DNA from 3 places in the Streptomyces sp. NPDC056738 genome. Region 3 is predicted to be linked to each of the others. Evidence: riboswitches for the same ligand, from Rfam matches in the RefSeq annotation. Region 3 holds a riboswitch; each other region holds the start of a gene.

Region 1 (3,266 bases), on a different contig from region 3:
GCTTGGGGCGGGCCCGTGGCCGGTGAGAGGATCCCTCCTCACGGTCCAGTGCGAGGCGTGCACGAAGCGCCGCGAGAGTGGAGGGGTGTCATGCGAGGCTCTGTGCGGATGTCCGCGGACGATGTGTCCGGGTCCGGGGAGAGCCCCGACTCCGTGGCGCTGCGGCCCTGCCGTACCCCCCGTCCGGACGCGGCACCGGCGCGTGCGGCCGTACTGGTCCTGCACGGCGGCACCGCCGACAGCAAGGCTCCGCTGCGGCCGTGGAACCTGGCACGCGCCCGGATGCGGCCCTTCGTGCGCTCCGTGACACGGGCCCTGCCGGACGCGGACACCTTCGTCGGGGAGGTGCGCTACCGGCACCGGGGATGGAACGGCGCGGACGCCGACCCCCTCGCCGACGTCCTGCGGGCACTCGACGAACTCGCCGCTCTGGTGGGGGAGGTGCCGGTCGTGCTCGTGGGTCACTCGATGGGCGGGCGCGCGGCGCTGCGGGCCGCGGCCGCGCCGCGGGTCCGTGCCGTGGTGGCGCTGGCACCCTGGTGCCCGGAAGGCGAGCCGGTGGCCCACTTGCGGGACAAACGCGTCATCGTGCTCCACGGGGACCGGGACCGGGTCACCGACCCTGCGGAGTCGTTCGCCCTCGTCCGCCGGGCGCTGGAGGAGGGTTCCTCCGCGAGCGCCGTGCGGGTCGAGGGCGGTGACCACGCGATGCTCCGCCGTGCGCGGACCTGGCACCGCGCCACGGCTGCGACGGTAGCCGAGCTGGTGACCCGGATCCGCGACGGCCTCGACCCGCTCCCCGCCGAACGACCGGGCGGGGAGCCGGACGTTCTCTAGAGTGCGCCCACCTCAGTTGCCCGAGCCCGGTGTGTCGAGTCGGTCGTCGGGGTCGGGGGCGGGGGAGAAGGCGCGGCGCGAACCGGACGCCGGGCGCGCGGCGGAGGAGGGGAGCGGGACGCCCGACGACGGATCCCAGCTCAGGATCCACTCGAAATCGCGTTGCAGCCGACGTGCTTCGCTTCGCACGAGTGTCGGTATGTCACCGCGTTCGGAGATGAGTTGGGCATAGATCGGCGCATCGTGCACGTGGGGATCCTCGACTCGCTCGCGTGGTCTGACGTGCATCGACGGTACGGGCGGCACGTGGTCCCAGCGGTGATCCGGCCAGCTCGGCCAGAACCGGTCAAGGTATGACCAAAGGGCGCCGCCGATGTCGAACGACCTGCCAGGGAACGCCAGTTCCGTGCACACTTTCGACACATCCGGCTCGGCTCCGCGCGTCCCCCGCGGGTCCGGACCGGGCGCCGGGCGCCGGTCCCCTCAACGGCCGTGCTCAGCCGCCTTTTCGAGTACGGCCCGTGTCCTCACGGTCGCGCTGCGGGATGGTGCGATGAAGGTCACGAAAATGTATCGGACATCTGGGACGTGGATCTTCACATCGGGTGCACACCCTCGCTAAGTTGGCGACCAGGCCGCCCGACTCCCTCCGGCGAAGTTCGCCGGGCGGTGCGGCCTCCGCCGAGTCCTGCCCGTCCTCGTGGCAGCGGGAGCCGGGGACCCACCGAACCTGGGGTGAATCGGTCAACTGCCTTTCGGGGCAGGGGCCGTAGGGCATACCTTCCGGAATCGTCCGCCCGAACCCGACAGCTAACCCGGTAGGCGGACGACGGAAGGAGCACCACTCCATGGCGCCGGAACGCACCCCGCCCAGTGGCGAAGAAGTCGCCCGAAGACTCTCGTCCCTCTACGACCAGGCGGAGCTCGCCACCGGTAACTTCAACGGGACCCGCGCCTTGGCGAACTCCAGTCGCAGGCAGGGCCGGCGGGGCCCGGGGCAGGGGAGCGGGGTTTCCGACGCCGCCCAGGACGACCTGATGCGGCAGTGGTTCGACGGGGCGCGTTCCCGGTTCGGACCCTCGGCTCCGGCCTCGCTCCCGGCCGACAGGAAGCCCGAACGCGGTGGCGCCGGTGCCCGTCCGAAGGAGGGTGCGAAGGGGTCCAAGGGATCCTCCTCGGACCTTCCGACGATCTACGAGCTCGAACAACTCGTCCGGCCGGTGGCCGAGTTGACGGCGGCTCCGGTGCTGGAGCTGACCGCCGGTCCGACGTCGGAACCGGGTGGGCGGCCCGCCCTGGAGCTGACCGCCGGTCCGGTGGCCGCGCTCCCGGCCGGCGGTGCTCCGGCGGTGCCGGGATCCGAGGTGGCGGTCCGTGCGGGGCTCCGCGCCGGGGCCGCTCCGGCCGCCGCGTCGCAGCAGTCCTCGCCGTACGTCAAGAAGCAGAGCGCCCGGCGCAAGCTCGGCGTCGCCCGGGAACTGATCGCGCGGCACGCGGCACGGCAGGGCATGCCCGTCGCGCAGGCGCCGGCGATCGAGTACCGCCCGTCCGTCGGCCAGACCGGTTCGTTCCCGGCGGTGGGTCAGTCGGGTTCGTTCCCGTCCGTGGCCCAGACCGGTTCCTTCCCGTCCGTCGGTCAGACGGGCTCCTTCCCGTCGGTCGGTCAGACCGGTTCGTTCCCGGCGGTCGGCCAGTCCGGCACCTTCCCGTCCGTCGGTCAGACCGGCTCCTTCCCGTCCGTCGGCCAGACCGGTTCGTTCCCCTCGGTCGGTCAGACGGGTTCCTTCCCGACTGTCGGCCAGACAGGTTCGTTCCCGGCCGTCGGCCAGAGCGGTTCCTTCCCGGCGGTCGGCCAGTCCGGCACCTTCCCGGCGGTCGGTGAGTCGGGCTCGTTCCCGTCGGTCGCCCAGCCCACCGCGTTCCCGTCGGCTCCGCAGGCCGCCCCGTTCCCGTCCGCCGCTCAGACCGGCACGTTCCCGTCGGTCGCCCAGGCGCCCGCGTTCCAGGCGGCGCCCCAGCCGGCCGCGTACGAGGCGGCTCCGCAGGCCGCGCCCGCGCCCGGGGTCTTCGACACGGGCTCCATGCCCCGGCCGTACGAGCCCGCGCCCCCGGCCGCCCAGCCCAAGGCGGTCATCCTGCCCCCCGGGTACGAAGCGCCCGCCCCGGCCCCGGAGTACACCTCCGTGCTCCTGCCGCTGTCGTACGACAAGCCGACGCGGCCCAGCGGGTACCAGCCGGCCCCGATGCCTCCGGTGAGTGAGCCGGCGCCCCAGCCCCCGGCGTACGAGACGGCGCCGCGCGCCGCCGCCTACCAGCAGGCCCCCATGCCTCCGGTGAGCGAGCCGGCACCGCAGCCGCCCGCGTACGAGGCCACCCCGCCACCCGCCGCCTACCCGTCGGCCCCGATGCCCCCCGCGAACCAGCCGCCG
Region 2 (3,266 bases), on a different contig from region 3:
CGCGCAGCCTCGACTGGTACATCGCGTACGCCTGGGCGAGGGTCTTCTCGAAGCCGTCGGCGGCCTGGGCGGCGAAGTCCTCCTCGTCGATCAGCTCGTTCTTCAGGTTCGAGATCTTGGCACTGAACGACTTCGGCGGGAACCGCTTGGGGTCGAGGTCGAGATCACGGCAGACGAGGGCCATCAGGCGCTTGGAGTCGGCGGCGTCGTAGATCGAGAAGGACGAGGTGAAGCCGAGGGTCTTGCTCTCGCGGCGGAGGATGCGGACGCAGGCGCTGTGGAAGGTCATCACCCACATCGCGTTGGCGCGCGGGCCGACGAGCGCCTCGACACGCTCCTTCATCTCACCGGCGGCCTTGTTGGTGAACGTGATCGCGAGGATCTGGCCGGGGTGGACGTCGCGCTCGCCCAGCAGGTGCGCGATGCGGTGGGTGAGCACACGCGTCTTGCCCGAGCCGGCGCCGGCCACGATGAGCAGCGGGGAGCCGGAGTGCACCACGGCCGCGCGCTGGTTCTCGTTCAGTCCGTCCAGCAGGGCCGCGGGGTCCACGGCGGGCCTGGGCGCGCCGTCGCGGTAGTACGCGTCCCGGCTCGGCGGCAGGTCGAACTTCCCGCCGAACAGATCGTCCGGAACCGGCTCCGGTACGTGATCGTCCTCGGGCGGCGGCGGGTGTTCGTCCTCGTGGCCCGCGGAGGGCTTGAGGTTCGCCAGGAAGCTGTCGTCAAAGAGGCTGCTCATCGCTCTCCGAGTCTAGGCCGCCCCACTGACAGCCCGCCGCCACCCCGAGAACTCGGCCCGAAGTCGTGACGAGGCGCCCGGCGGACACCAGGTAAGCCCCCTGCCTCCGCCGAGATCCCACCCCGCGACCGTGCGCGACCGTACGGGCACCCGGCGTGAAGGGTCGCCCCGGACCGTGGTCGAGGCATGCGCCCGTCGCCGCCCGCACTGCCCCCGCGACACCAGCGACATGTGCCGCACCCCCGGCACCTGTGCACCGCCGCACCCGCCGCACCCGGCCGCACCCGCGACACCTGTGGCGTCTGCCGCACCTGGCGCACTGCCGCCCTGGCGCACTGCCGCTCTGCCGCACCTGGCGAATGGTCACGAAAATGTATCGGACGTATCGGGCATCAACCTTCACACGGGCCACACCCGTTGGCTAGCGTGCTCGAAGGCCGCTCGACCGCATCCGGCGAACTCCGCCGGGCCGGGCGGCCTCCGCCGAATCCGGTGTGCCGCGAGGCCCCGGAGCCGGGGACCCACCGACTTTGGGGTGAATCGGTCCAACCGCCCCGTGGGGCACGGACCGTAGGGCAGCCTTCCGGAACCACCCGCCCGAACCCGACAGCTAACTCGGCAGGCGGATGACGGAAGGAGTCGCCTCTCTTGGCGTCACACCGCAAGGCGCGTCCCACCGGCACGCGCATCGGGGGCATACGGACCCCCTTCCTCGCCACAGCGGCACTCACCTCCGTGGCCCTGCTCTCCCAGACCGCCGACGCCACCCCCTCGGCCGAGCCCCGGCCCAGCATCGAAGAGGTCTCCAAGAAGGTCGACGACCTCTACCACCAGGCCGAGACCGCCACCGACAAGTACAACGCGACCCGGGAGAAGACCGCCGAGCAGCGCAAGCGCGTCGACACCCTGCTCGACGACGTCGCCCAGCGCACCGAGAAGCTCAACAGCGCGCGCGAGGAACTGGGGACGTTCGCCGCGGCGCAGTACCGCACGGGGGCCGCCGCGCCCTCCACCGCGACCCTGCTGCTCGCCGACAACCCCCAGGACTACTTCGACCAGACCCAGTTGATGAGCCGCCTGACGACCCGCCAGAAGGCGGCCGTCGACGACTACATCACGGAGCAGGCGGCCACCACCAAGAAGCGGACGGAGGCCACCGAGAGCCTGGAGTCGCTGACCGCCTCGCAGAAGGCGCTCAAGACGTCCAAGGCCGACGTGCAGCGCAAGCTCTCCGAGGCCCGGGATCTGCTCTCGAAGCTGAACTCCGAGGAAAAGGCGCGGCTGGCGGCGATCGAGAAGAAGAAGCGGGAACAGGCCGCGGCCAAGGCGGCGGAGCTGGCGAAGCAGCAGGCCGCCGCGGAGAAGGCCGCCCAGTCGCAGTCCTCGTCGGACGGCACGGCCGACCCGGCCACCGGCTCGGCCGCCGGCTCGACGGCCGGGTCGTCGTCGGGATCGACGACCACGAGCTCCTCGTCGAAGGCGGCGGAGGCGCTCGCGTTCGCCCGCGCGCAGATCGGCAAGCCGTACGTCTGGGGCGCCACCGGCCCGGACTCCTACGACTGCTCGGGCCTGACCCAGGCCGCCTGGAAGGCCGCGGGCGTCAGCCTCCCGCGCGTCACCTACGACCAGGTGAACGCCGGCACGACGGTCTCCCTCGCCGACGCCCGGCCCGGCGACCTGGTCTTCTTCTACGACGACATCAGCCACGTCGGCATCTACATCGGCGACGGCATGATGATCCACGCGCCGAAGCCGGGAGCGTACGTCCGCGAGGAGTCGATCTACTACGACGGCACCTCGGCGATCCACAGCGTGGTGCGCCCGGCGTAGCCCGGACGCGGAAGCCCCTCTCGCGGGGCACGGGCGCCGGGGTCTGCCGATCCCCGCGCGCGTGCCCCGCGTTTTCGTCGCCGCCCGCGCGTGGCCCGCCCGCAACCGCTCGACGGGTCCCTAGCATCGACGCATGCCAGACACACCGGACATGACGGACACCATTCCGCTCCGCGCCTGGTGGGCGGGGTGGGCCCCCGCCGCCGGCGCCGCCGTCATGGCCACCGGCATCCTCTCGACCGGGCTGTACCTGACCGGCTACGAGGTCCTGTCGCGGATCGCGCTGGTCCTCGCGTCGCTCGCCTGGGTCGGGCTCGCCTCGGACTTCCTCGCCCGCCTGGTGGGCGACCGGGCGCAATGGGCGCGACGGGCCGCCGCCCCGGCGGGGCTCGACGCGGTCGCGGCGACCACCGTGCTCGGCACCCGGTTCGCGACCCTTGGATGGCGGACGCTCGCCGAGGTCCTGCTCGCGCTGTCGGCCGTGCTCTGGCCGGTCCTGCTGCTGACCGTGCTGCGGCACTGGCGGCGCCGGATGGCGGGAGAGGTGTTCCTCGTCTGCGTGGCCACGCAGGGGCTCTCGGTCCTCGGCTCGACGATCGCCGCCGAGGTGGGCTCGGACTGGCTGGCGCACGCCGCGATGACGCTGTTCTGGGTGGGGGTCGCGCTCTACGTCGTCTCGTTCGCGAACTTCGACCCG
Region 3 (3,266 bases):
TCCGCAGAGACGTACGTCCTGTACATTTTTTACAGACGTCGATCTGAGGAGGCGCGCCATGGACAGCCCGTCCGCCCGCTATGTCCTGCCCGAGTTCACGGAACGCACGAGCGCGGGACACCGGACCCTGGACCCCTACGCGAAGCTGCTCAGCGAGCGGATCGTGTTCCTCGGGACGCCGATCGACGACACGTCGGCGAACGACGTGACGGCCCAGTTCATGTACCTCGAACACCAGGCGCCCGAGCAGGACATCTCGCTGTACATCAACTCCCCCGGCGGCTCCTTCGCCGCGATGACCGCGATCTACGACACGATGCGGTTCGTCACCTGCGACGTCGAGACGGTCTGCCTGGGCCGGGCGGCCTCGGCCGCGGCCGTGCTGGTGGCGGGCGGCACTCCGGGCAAGCGGCTCGCGCTGCCGGGGGCCCGCTTCCTGCTCCACCAGCCGTCGGCGGCCGAGCCGCTCCAGGGCCAGGCGAGCGACCTGCTCATCCAGGCCGAGGAGTTGCTGCGGACCCGTCGGACGCTGGAGGAGATGCTTGGGCGCCACACGGGCCGGAGTCCGGAGCAGGTCGCGGCGGACATCGAGCGCGACAGGATCCTCGACGCGCCGGAGGCCCTGGCCTACGGGCTGATCGACCGGATCGTCCCGAGCCGCAGGTCCGCGCTCGACACGCCCGGCGCGAGGTGAGCGGCCGATGATCCCGGACCTTCCCCCGCTGCCCGCGCTGACCCGCGCGGAGGCCGAACTCATCGACCGCTATCTCGACGTCGTCGACCTCCTCGGCCGGATCAACCCCTCCCGCCCCGGAGACACCTATCGCGGCCTGAGGGCGGCTCAGGCACTGGTCGGCAAGGCGGAGGCCCTGCGGGACGCGCTCACGCTGATGCATCAGCGGGGCGAGAGCGAGGTGCACGCCCCGACGCTGGCGCAGGCCCTGCGGGTGCTCGGCGGAGAGCGGCGGGCGGCCCGGGTCACCGTGCCTCCCGAGTCCGGAAGTTGACGGACACCCACCGACGGGCCGGCCCGCGCCGAAGCGGCATGACGTCCGGACCACGACTCAAACGGACCGGATGGTGTACCCCCTGACGGCGTATTCATCGGTCCCTTCCCTGACCCCTCCGAGTTGCGCAACACGCTGAGTCCGGACGCCGGATGAGCCCCGTCGTCGCAGGTGCGGGCCTCATCGCCGTCCCCAACACGTGCTCGAACGGAGGGGTGTTCACTCGAACAGTCGAGTGGTGAGTAAGCCCACAAAACACCGGTTCCGCTCGGATTTTCCGACTCTGATGAGTGAAGATCCCTTCCGACGACAAGCCCCCGCCACAGCGGCGGGGCGGTCCGGGCGGACGCCGAGTCCTGCCGCCGCCCGGATGCCCGGTCGACAGGAGTGGATCGGCAGGAGTGGAGGACCCAGCTAGACGGGTCGCCGGAACAGTTCCGGGCGGCCCTTGGGGTGAAGCCGCAGCAGCGGCCGGGCAACTTCGCCAGCCCGAATCCGACAGGTCATCCTTCACAGGCGGCTGACGAAGGGTTGCGCATGACTGCGCTCAATCGTGTCCCGTCGCTGTGGACCCGGGCCGGTACGGCCTCGGCGCTCACACTTGCCGCCGTCGGCGGCAGCCTGGTGGTTCCCGGTGTCGCACCAGACGCCGAGGCGGCCACCGTCGCGACGCGGGCACTCCAGGTCGCGGCGTCGAAGCACGGCTCCCCCTACCAGTGGGGCGCCACCGGACCGCACCGCTTCGACTGCTCGGGGCTCACGCTCTACTCGTACAAGAAGGCGGGCAAGAAGCTGCCTCGTACGGCCGCGGCCCAGTACAACAAGACGCACCATGTCTCGGCCTCGCACCGCAAGGCCGGTGACCTCGTGTTCTTCCACTCGGGCCGGAACGTGTACCACGTCGGCATCTACGCCGGTAAGGGAAAGATCTGGCACTCCCCGAAGACCGGGGAAGTGGTGAAGCTCCAGAAGATCTGGACGAGAAGCGTCTGGTACGGCAGGGTCGGCTGACCCTTTCGCCCGGGGCGGCGGACCCTCGCCGCCCCGGCGCGAGCGCCCTCAGGGCCGCTGTGACGCCCTCCCGGCCCCTCGCGGGCCGACCGGGGCCGGGGGCGGCCCTTGTGGGCCGACCATGGCCGCCGCGGCTTTCGTGGGGCCACTGACGACCGCCGCGCCTCAATGGCCGCTGACCGCCGCGGCCTCAATGGGCCGCTGACGACCGCCGCCGCCCCCAAGGGCCATGACGACCGGTCGCCCCGTGGCGGCGTCCCTCAGGGCTCCTGGGGCGGCCACCCGGCCGGCACCGGCTGGACGGGCACCGTCCACGGGAGCTCGATGGAGACCGTCTTGCCGCCCTCCCGGGTCGGTACGACGGTGAGCCTGCCGCCGCATTCGGCGGTGAGCCAACGGATGATCACCATGCCGCGGCCGTTGTCCTGCTGGACGGCCGCGGGCAGCCGCTTCGGAAAGCGCGGATGGCTGTCGGTGACCCCGATACGCAGCCGCTCCTCCCGGTCGAGACGCACGCCGACCGTGAAGGTGGGCGACTGCCCGAACGTGTGCTGCACGGCGTTGGTCGCCAGTTCCGACACGATCAGCCGCACGGTCTCGGCGACGTCGCAGTCCCCCGGCAGGCCCCATTCGGACAGCACTTCGGCGACGAAATTTCGGGCCACGGAAACCGAGACCGGTTCGCTCGGCAGGGTGACGGATGCTTCCTGATGGTCTGCCATGGCGACGTTCGTCCCTTTCCCACGGGACCGGAGCCCGACACTGAGCGGATGGTTCGAGTACGGTCCCGGACTGGTGCTTGCGCCAGACTGCCATTACCGGGCCGGTCGCGGGTGCGATCCACCGAGTAATGCATATATCTGTCGCTCGATGCGGTGAACTCTGCGTCGGCAGAGCGTATTCGGACGACTTGGAAGGAGTAAGGAGAACAGCCATGCAGCACGGTCCCGCGGTGCGCCGCCGCAAGCTCGGAGCCGAACTGCGCGCGCTGCGCGCGGGCACGGGGCTCACGAGCGGGGAGGCGGCCCGCCTGCTCGGCTGGCACCAGTCGAAGGTGAGCCGCATCGAAACCGGCACCAGCGGGGTGAAACCGGCCGATGTGGAACGCCTGTTGCACGCGTACGGCGTCGAGGATCCCGAACTGCGCCGGCTCCTGGTCGTGTTGGCGGGCTCCGAGGTCAACGGCCGCCACCACTGGTGGCACGCGTACCGCGGGGTCCTCCCGCCGGAGTACCGGGACTTCATCAG

The links. Region 3 has a riboswitch for cyclic di-AMP ahead of ACFRIC_RS19180 (C40 family peptidase). Riboswitches for the same ligand answer to the same signal wherever they lie in the genome.
Region 1: another riboswitch for cyclic di-AMP. It lies ahead of ACFRIC_RS03290 (NlpC/P60 family protein); the one in region 3 lies ahead of ACFRIC_RS19180 (C40 family peptidase).
Region 2: another riboswitch for cyclic di-AMP. It lies ahead of ACFRIC_RS32270 (NlpC/P60 family protein); the one in region 3 lies ahead of ACFRIC_RS19180 (C40 family peptidase).

What each region holds. Positions count from the first base shown of each region.
Region 1 is NZ_JBHTZF010000001.1:792,761-796,026, reverse strand. Features, by position in the region: gene ACFRIC_RS03300 (alpha/beta fold hydrolase) at 91-837, shown strand; gene ACFRIC_RS03295 (hypothetical protein) at 850-1,026, opposite strand; cyclic di-AMP (ydaO/yuaA leader) riboswitch at 1,507-1,678, shown strand; gene ACFRIC_RS03290 (NlpC/P60 family protein) at 1,686-3,266, shown strand, end outside.
Region 2 is NZ_JBHTZF010000014.1:141,285-144,550, reverse strand. Features, by position in the region: gene pcrA (DNA helicase PcrA) at 1-739, opposite strand, end outside; cyclic di-AMP (ydaO/yuaA leader) riboswitch at 1,211-1,380, shown strand; gene ACFRIC_RS32270 (NlpC/P60 family protein) at 1,388-2,569, shown strand; gene ACFRIC_RS32265 (tellurite resistance/C4-dicarboxylate transporter family protein) at 2,703-3,266, shown strand, end outside.
Region 3 is NZ_JBHTZF010000006.1:483,663-486,928, forward strand. Features, by position in the region: gene ACFRIC_RS19170 (ATP-dependent Clp protease proteolytic subunit) at 59-694, shown strand; gene ACFRIC_RS19175 (hypothetical protein) at 702-1,007, shown strand; cyclic di-AMP (ydaO/yuaA leader) riboswitch at 1,345-1,541, shown strand; gene ACFRIC_RS19180 (C40 family peptidase) at 1,545-2,018, shown strand; gene ACFRIC_RS19185 (ATP-binding protein) at 2,279-2,740, opposite strand; gene ACFRIC_RS19190 (helix-turn-helix domain-containing protein) at 2,953-3,266, shown strand, end outside.